DNA from 4 places in the Xenorhabdus ishibashii genome. Region 4 is predicted to be linked to each of the others. Evidence: predicted binding sites of a transcription regulator. Region 4 holds the regulator's gene; each other region holds the start of a gene.

Region 1 (2,213 bases), on a different contig from region 4:
TGCCTTTCTGATCTTCATCCCTTGGTTCACGATACCAAACTTGTGCCTGCAAATTCGGCATGGATTGGGAAATTTCATTCACTTCATTGGCAAAAGCATGATGGCCGCCATGCTCTGCGGCATGGAACCAATTTACTGAGCCAGCGTGATTATGGTTATGCAGGTGTTGCAGCATACTCATCATCGGTGTCAAACCAACTCCGGCAGAAACCAGAGTGACTGGCGTATCAGATTGCACATCGAGGAAGAAATCACCGTGTGGTGCTGCCAGCATCAGAATATCTCCTTCCTGTACCTTATCGTGCATGTGGTTTGAAACCTTGCCCTGAAGTTCACGTTTAATGGCAATCTGGTAACTACTTCCGTTTGGTGCGGCAGTCAGAGAATATTGGCGGATTTCACGATTTTCAAATGCCGGATCTTCTATATAGACCGCCAAATACTGCCCTGGCTTATAATCCATGACCTTGCCACCATCAACAGGCACAAACTCAAAGCTGGTGATGACATCACTTTGTGACTGCTTCCGGCTAACACGGAACGGGCGTAGATCACGCCAACCGCCCTCCAAAGATCCACCAGTTTGATAAATTTCCTCTTCCCGATTGATAAAGACATTAGCCAACACGTTGTAGGCTTTTCCCCAAGCGTTGAGAACTTCCTCACCAGGATGAAACATTTCATCAATTGTTGCCAGAAGATGTGTACCGACAATTTGATAATGCTCAGGTTTAATGTTGAGGCTGGTGTGTTTATGAGCGATTTTTTCTACGGCAGGTAAGAGTGCTGACAGATTATCGATATTGCCAGCATAAGCACAAAGGGCGTTGAAAAGTGCTTCACGTTGATCACCGTTGATCTGGTGACTCATATTGAAAATATCTTTTAATTCAGGATGATGCTTGAACATACGTTCGTAAAAATGTGCAGTTAGCTTAGGGCCTGTAGAAACAATTAACGGAATGGTCGATTTTATGGTTGCGATAACCTGACTATCTAGCATGAGGATCTCCTGAATTTTTTTCACATAATGCTGAAATTTATAAGTTGTATTTTAAATGCAACTTATAGGGTTTGGGAATATACCAGAATGAGAAAAGATAATTATTTTTCCTTAAATCAAAAAAGTAGAATTTTAATTAAAGTGAATCGCGACCAGGATCACAAATATCAGCAATAAATCCGTAATCATTCAGGAAACAGCAGGTTATTTAGCTTCTAATGGGCTACCAAGGTATAATGCAAACGTTTGCGTAATTTATTTTGTCAAGACTATCTCATTCGATAAAAAGAGTTTACACTGTGTGCCATTCTGGCCCTCAGGGGTATTTTTTTAGAGATGTAGCTGAGTCAGGAGAACCAAATGTTAAAACGTGAAATGAATATTGCGAATTACGATCCCGAACTGTGGCAAGCGATGGAACAGGAGGTTTGTCGTCAAGAAGAACACATTGAATTGATTGCTTCTGAAAACTACACCAGCCCAAGAGTAATGCAGGCACAAGGCTCTCAGCTTACTAACAAATACGCGGAAGGTTATCCGGGTAAACGTTACTATGGTGGTTGTGAGTATGTTGATGTCGTTGAACAACTCGCAATTGACCGCGCAAAAGCGCTGTTTGGTGCAGATTATGCTAATGTCCAGCCACATTCTGGTTCTCAGGCAAACGCTGCGGTGTATATGACACTGCTAAAACCTGGCGATACGGTTTTAGGGATGAATCTGGCGCACGGTGGTCACCTGACTCACGGCTCTCCTGTTAACTTCTCTGGTAAACTTTATAACATCGTACCCTATGGTATTGATGAAAAAGGTAAAATCGATTACGACGATATTCGTACCCAGGCACAAAAACATAAGCCAAAAATGATCATCGGTGGCTTCTCTGCTTATTCCGGTGTTGTGGACTGGGCGAAGATGCGTGAGATTGCCGATGAAATCGGTGCTTATCTATTCGTTGATATGGCTCACGTGGCAGGTCTGGTAGCAGCGGGTGTTTATCCAAACCCTGTTCCTCATGCGCATGTTGTGACAACAACCACGCATAAAACGCTGGCTGGCCCGCGTGGTGGCTTGATTCTGGCGAAGGGCGGCGATGAAGAATTTTACAAAAAACTGAATTCCTCTGTTTTCCCTGGCTCTCAGGGCGGCCCGTTGATGCACGTTATTGCCGGTAAGGCAGTGGCATTGAAAGAAGCGATGGAGCCTGAAT
Region 2 (2,213 bases), on a different contig from region 4:
ATTCCAGTCAAAAGACAAACCATAATAGAGTGGAGCTGGGATAATGATGATTGGTGCATCTTCTTTTGGTGTTGATACGGGCAACATATCCATATACCAGGCCAGCAGATAACCCATTGCCATAGCAATGACCAGAGAAGCAACACGTAAATAAGGGTTATTTTGGCGATTCAGTAACACGATGACGGCAAGAACCGTTCCTGCAAGCAGCAAGTTTTCATGTGCGCCAAATGTGCCATTTTGAATTGCAGCATAACCGCCTCCAATCGAGGTTAATCCTACTTGAATTAATGACAGACCAATAATCATCACCACGATACCGGATACCAGAGGTGTAATGATCCGTCTTGCTAAATGCAACACTCGCGAAAGCAGCACTTCCGTCATGGAGGCGAGCATCAGTGTCCCGAACAGAGTAGCCATCATAGTGGGAATATCTACACCGCCATTTTTCAACGCCAGGCCACCCATAATCAGCGGGGCAACGAAATTAAAACTGGTGCCCTGAATTGAAAGCAACCCAGAACCAACAGGTCCCCAAGAGCGAATTTGAATAAGTGATGCCACACCTGAGGCAAACAGGGACATACTGATAATGCGTTGGGTATCCTGCTCTGGAAGCCCCAGAGCCTGGCAAATCAGCATTGCTGGCGTAATAACAGCCACAAACATAGCCAGTAAATGTTGGCAGGCAGCAAATAGAGCATGTGGGAACGGTGGCTTATCTTCCAGACGATAGATAAGTTCATTGTTTGAGTTATTGGGAACTTCTGATGAATTGGATTCACGGGGTAAATTGACCATGTTGTGAAATTCCAGATAGACAAAAAGCGCATTTTAATGATTCTCAACAGTAAAGCAATCGTTTGCGTAAAGTTTTCATTATCAAATGCAGCTTAAATTCGTCACATTTTTAAATGTTTTAACTTGTGTTTATGAGTAATTTTCTTTCTAATCCAACCCTTACCTGCTCTTGGCGTTTTTATAGGATGATTATAACGTCGTATTAATTTTACATAACACTAACAATGGATGAGGTACATAAATGTATCATCTAGATATTTATGGCACGCTCGTTGCTGCCACACTTGTTTTGCTACTAGGAAGAAAACTCGTACAATCAGTCCCATTCCTTGAAAAATATACTATTCCTGAACCTGTCGCGGGTGGATTATTGGTTGCGTTAGTTCTGCTGGCAGTTAAACAATCTATAGGTTGGGAAGTCAGTTTTGATTTATCTCTCCAAGAGCCTCTCATGTTGATGTTCTTTGCCACAATCGGCTTGAACGCTAATCTTGCCAGCCTGAAAGCCGGCGGAAAATCTTTGGTCATTTTTGTCTTCGTGGTTGTTGGCCTGTTATTTGTACAGAACACCGTAGGTATCGCATTGGCGAAAATGCTTGGCCTTGATCCATTAATGGGATTGCTGGCAGGCTCGATTACACTATCTGGTGGTCATGGAACAGGCGGTGCTTGGGGTAAGGTATTCACTGAGCGCTATGGCTTTGAAAATGCAACGGAAGTGGCAATGGCATGTGCAACATTCGGTCTGGTTTTAGGTGGCCTGATTGGTGGTCCGGTCGCCCGCATGTTGGCGAAAAATACCCAAACCCCAGGATTGGGGGCTGAGGATACCGAGCTGCCGACGGCATTTGAGAAACCTTATACTGGTCGGCTTATTACGCCATTAGTGATGGTGGAAACTATTGCTATGGTTTCCATTTGCTTATTGGCGGGTAAGTTTATTGAGAAATTGCTACAAGGCACGGCCTTTGAATTGCCGACGTTTGTATGTGTCCTGTTTGTTGGTGTCATTCTTAGTAACGGCTTATCTCTGCTTGGTTTTTATCGGGTCTTTGACAGGGCGGTTTCGGTCTTGGGTAACGTGAGTTTATCGTTGTTCCTGGCAATGGCCTTGATGAGTCTGAAACTGTGGCAATTGGCTTCCCTTGCGCTGCCAATGCTGATTATCCTTGCCGTGCAGGCAGTGGTTATGGCTTTATATGCTATTTTCGTCACTTACCGTATCATGGGCAAGAATTTCGACGCGGCAGTATTATCAGCCGGTCACTGTGGTTTTGGCTTAGGTGCAACACCAACAGCCATCGCGAATATGCAAGCTATCACTGATCGTTTTGGGCCATCACATGTGGCATTCTTACTCGTACCTATGGTGGGTGCATTCTTTATTGATATCGTCAACGCTGCCGTTA
Region 3 (2,213 bases), on a different contig from region 4:
CGACAATTCGTACTGAGGAATCTCATGAAGGTGTCGCGCGTCAGGTTTTCCACGGTGATGGCATACTGGCTTTCCTGCCCCTGCCTGATCCTCACTTATGTTCAATTGTGTGGTCACTACCGGCTGAGTCTGCGCAACAGCGCAAATCTATGGAACCCGTGTTGTTCAATCGGCAACTAAGCGCGACATTTGATATGCGTCTTGGTCAATGTGAACTGATCAGTGATCGACAAACCATTCCATTGACCGGACGATATGCTCGCAATTTTGCCGCTCATCGATTGGCACTCTTGGGCGATGCAGCACACACTATCCACCCACTGGCTGGTCAGGGGGTTAATCTTGGATTTATGGATGTGGCAGAACTGATAGGTGAATTGAGCCGCTTAAACCTGCAAGGGAAAGACATCGGCCAGTATCTCTATTTAGGGCGTTATGAGCGTCGTCGTAAACACAGTGCTGCGGTCATGCTTGCAGGTATGCAGGGTTTTCGTCAGCTATTTGATGGCAACAACCCAGCTAAAAAATTGTTGCGCGGTATTGGGTTAACCTTGGCTGATCACTTACCAGCAATGAAGCCGCAATTGCTTCGTCACGCAATGGGTCTCAATGACCTTCCTGATTGGCTGATCTCTCAAACCTCTTCGGTTGAAAAAATCTAATTCAGCGCGTGAATTATAATTAGTTTTTCTCATGTTAGGCTAAAGTGTGTTAAGTCGATTTACTTCATACTTTAGCCTTTTTTTAATCAAAAAAGATTGTTTTTTGCCATTTGTTAAAAACTTTGAGTGTTTTTGTGCAAAAAATTAGACAAAAATTCTGCATGACAATAAGTGTCTTTTTGGATTTCTACTGCAACCTAGCCAATTTATTTTATGGTTCATTTCCTGTTTCAGTGATAACTTCTTATCCCAAGGTATCGTTTGCGTGATTAACCGCTTCTTTGCTTCATGATCCAACACCTGCCGGTTAATGCGCCGTATGTCTTTTCAGGTCACGAATGTTTTCATGTCAAGAATGTAAAGAGGGAAATAATGTCAAAACACACCCCACTATATGATCAACATCTGGCATGCGGAGCACGCATGGTAGATTTTCATGGCTGGATGATGCCCCTGCACTATGGTTCACAAATTGACGAACATCATACAGTGCGTACTGATGCCGGTATGTTCGACGTTTCCCACATGACAATTGTGGATCTACACGGCACAGGTTGTCGTGATTTTCTCCGTTATCTTCTGGCTAATGACATTGCCAAACTAACCGAGCAGGGCAAGGCACTGTATACCGCAATGTTAAATGCTTCCGCTGGCGTTATTGATGACCTGATTGTTTATTTCTTCACTGATAACTTTTACCGCATGGTTGTGAATTCAGCGACCCGCGAGAAAGACTTGGCATGGATTAACCAACATGCTGAGAAATATGACGTTGAGATTACTGTGCGTGATGATTTGGCTCTGATTGCTGTTCAGGGGCCAAACGCGCAAGTCAAAGTTCAATCATTGCTAAGTGATGAGCAGAAACAGGCGATAACTGGCATTAAACCTTTCTTTGGCGTCCAGTCGGGAAATCTATTTATTGCAACGACGGGCTATACCGGTGAAGCAGGTTATGAAATTGCACTACCTAAAGAACACGCAGCAGATTTCTGGCAGCAGTTGTTGTCTGTAGGGGTAAAGCCTGCTGGGTTGGGGGCGCGTGACACATTGCGTCTTGAAGCGGGCATGAACCTTTATGGTCAAGAAATGGATGAAACTATTTCACCACTGGCTGCCAACATGGGCTGGACAATTGCCTGGAAACCGGAAGATCGTCAGTTCATTGGTCGTGAAGCATTGGAAAGACAGCGCGAAACGGATCCTGAGCAATTAGTTGGACTGGTCATGCGTGAAAAAGGGGTATTGCGTGGTGGTTTAACTGTCAGTTTCACTGATGGTTCCGGCGAAATACGTTCTGGAGTCATTACCAGTGGAACATTCTCCCCAACCTTAGGATTTAGTATAGCCCTTGCACGTGTACCGCAGGGTATTGGTGAACAGGCGGTTGCCCAGATCCGTAATCGTGAAATTCCTGTTCAGGTTGTTAAACCTGGCTTTGTGCGGATGGGCAAATCACTTGTAGATTGAACAAAAACAAGGAGAAGGCAACGATGAGTCATGTACCAGTAGAATTGAAATATACAGAATCACATGAATGGGTTCGCTCGG
Region 4 (2,213 bases):
CCATCAACAATGCTTTCGGCTCTTTTGCTGAATTCAAACAGCAGTTTACTGACGCAGCCCTGAAAAACTTTGGTTCTGGTTGGACTTGGTTAGTTAAGAAAGCTGATGGCACTCTGGCTATCGTTAACACCTCTAATGCAGCAACCCCAGTGACTGGCGAAGATAAACCAGTACTGACCGTTGATGTCTGGGAGCACGCATATTACATCGATTATCGCAATGCACGCCCTCAATATTTGGAGCACTTCTGGGCTCTGGTCAACTGGAAATTTGTTGAAGAAAACCTGGCTTAATAAGATTACTTCTTATACTGGTTTGAAATAATAAGGGCGGGTTTTCCTTCATTCGCACAATTTTGCATGTTGGAAAACCTACCCTTAAAGTAAGTGGAGCTACAAATTCTTCTTTTAGATCTTGGTTAGATCAGGCAAAGGCTTCCCAGAAAAACAATCATGATTAATGCACTACTGGCGGCCAATAATCCCAATTTCAGATCTGTATCCATAGAACATCCTCAATGTGAAAATTAAGACACCTCAACACCATAAATTTTAGGCGGTTATTTGTCGTATTATCGAAAAATCATACCGCAATATCTAATTCATACTCTTTATAGCATCGATTATTACTTTCACTTTTGAGTTAGATCAGACAAAATTCAAAGTTTACCGCTAAATTATTGCCAACCATCATCCCGTATATAAATATATTGGCAAACGATTAACAAATAGCTATACCCGACTAGAAAGATAAAGGGTATATAAATTAGACCAGAAGGTCAGGAGTCCTTTTTTCATGGCAACGATTAAAGATGTGGCTAAACGCGCTGGTGTTTCGACCACAACCGTATCCCATGTTATCAATAAAACCCGTTTCGTCGCCGAAGATACAAAGGCCGCAGTTTGGGCTGCTATTAAAGAATTGAATTATTCCCCCAGTGCCGTTGCTCGCAGCTTAAAAGTTAACCACACCAAATCCATTGGATTGCTGGCAACATCAAGTGAAGCACCCTACTTTGCTGAGATCATAGAATCGGTTGAAAATAGCTGCTATAGCAAAGGTTACACACTGATTTTATGTAATTCTCATAACAACCTTGATAAACAAAAAGCTTATCTCGCGATGCTGGCACAAAAACGAGTAGATGGTTTGCTGGTCATGTGTTCAGAATACCCTGAGCAACTTTTGAGTATGTTGGAAGGCTATCGCAATATTCCTATGGTGGTCATGGATTGGGGAGAATCCAGAGGTGATTTTACCGATGCGATTATTGATAATGCCTTTCATGGTGGTTATCTGGCTGGCCGTTATCTCATTGAACGCGGTCATCGTGATATTGCCTCTATTCCTGGGCCATTGGCAAGAAATACTGGGGGAGGACGCCACCAAGGTTTTCTCAAGGCACTAAAAGAAGCCAATATCGCCATTCGTGATGAGTGGATTGTACAAGGTGATTTTGAACCTGAATCTGGTTATCAGGCCATGTACAAAATCCTGAATCAAAAACATCGTCCAACCGCTGTTTTTTGTGGTGGAGATGTCATGGCTATGGGGGCGATCTGTGCAGCCGATGAGTTGGGGTTGCGCGTTCCACAAGATATTTCAATTATCGGTTATGATAATATCCGCAATGCCCGCTATTTTACACCCGCATTGACAACCATCCACCAGCCCAAAGAGCGTTTAGGACAAATGGCTTTTTCAATGTTACTGGATCGGATCATCAATAAACGTGAGGATGCACAAACTATCGAAGTCCATCCACGCCTTGTTGAACGGCGCTCTGTTGCAGATGGACCTTTTATCGATTATCGCCGCTGACGGTTAATTTTCTTGCAGCCATTCGGCATTAAGCGTTTCGCTATCCCCCAGATAATCAAGTAACCAGCTTAATGCCGGTGAGTGGCTTTTTTGCGACCATGTCAAACAACATGGGCTGTCAGGCAAGGGCTGTTCAAGTTCAAGTGTAATCAGCTTACCTTTACGGATCAGCGGTAGCGCACGGTGTTTGGGCACCATGCCTACACACAATCCATCCATCAAACAACTTAATCCAACATCCCAATCAGGAACAATCAATCTCCGTTGATTATTCAAAGCCCATGTATCACGCTTAGGTAAGCTACGCGAAGTGTCTTCGAGACATAAACTGGGATAAGGCCGCATTTGGTCATCATTCAATTTTTCCGATATGGCTGCCAGTTCGTGTTCAG

The links. The regulator PurR, encoded in region 4, represses purine synthesis genes. The targets are predictions, from matches to a motif close to CANGCAAACGTTTGCNTG.
Region 1: a site for PurR is predicted at 1,239-1,256, ahead of glyA (serine hydroxymethyltransferase). Genes of this name have one in related genera too.
Region 2: a site for PurR is predicted at 856-873, ahead of Xish_RS08855 (nucleobase:cation symporter-2 family protein). Genes of this name have one in related genera too.
Region 3: a site for PurR is predicted at 913-930, ahead of gcvT (glycine cleavage system aminomethyltransferase GcvT). Genes of this name have one in related genera too.

The regions. Positions count from the first base shown of each region.
Region 1 covers NZ_NJAK01000001.1:2,582,043-2,584,255, forward strand. Annotated here, with positions in the region: gene hmpA (NO-inducible flavohemoprotein) at 1-1,018, opposite strand, end outside; gene glyA (serine hydroxymethyltransferase) at 1,364-2,213, shown strand, end outside.
Region 2 covers NZ_NJAK01000001.1:1,861,116-1,863,328, forward strand. Annotated here, with positions in the region: gene Xish_RS08855 (nucleobase:cation symporter-2 family protein) at 1-804, opposite strand, end outside; gene gltS (sodium/glutamate symporter) at 1,046-2,213, shown strand, end outside.
Region 3 covers NZ_NJAK01000001.1:789,314-791,526, forward strand. Annotated here, with positions in the region: gene ubiI (FAD-dependent 2-octaprenylphenol hydroxylase) at 1-662, shown strand, start outside; gene gcvT (glycine cleavage system aminomethyltransferase GcvT) at 1,035-2,132, shown strand; gene gcvH (glycine cleavage system protein GcvH) at 2,156-2,213, shown strand, end outside.
Region 4 covers NZ_NJAK01000002.1:432,010-434,222, forward strand. Annotated here, with positions in the region: gene sodB (superoxide dismutase [Fe]) at 1-293, shown strand, start outside; gene purR (HTH-type transcriptional repressor PurR) at 796-1,821, shown strand; gene punR (DNA-binding transcriptional activator PunR) at 1,825-2,213, opposite strand, start outside.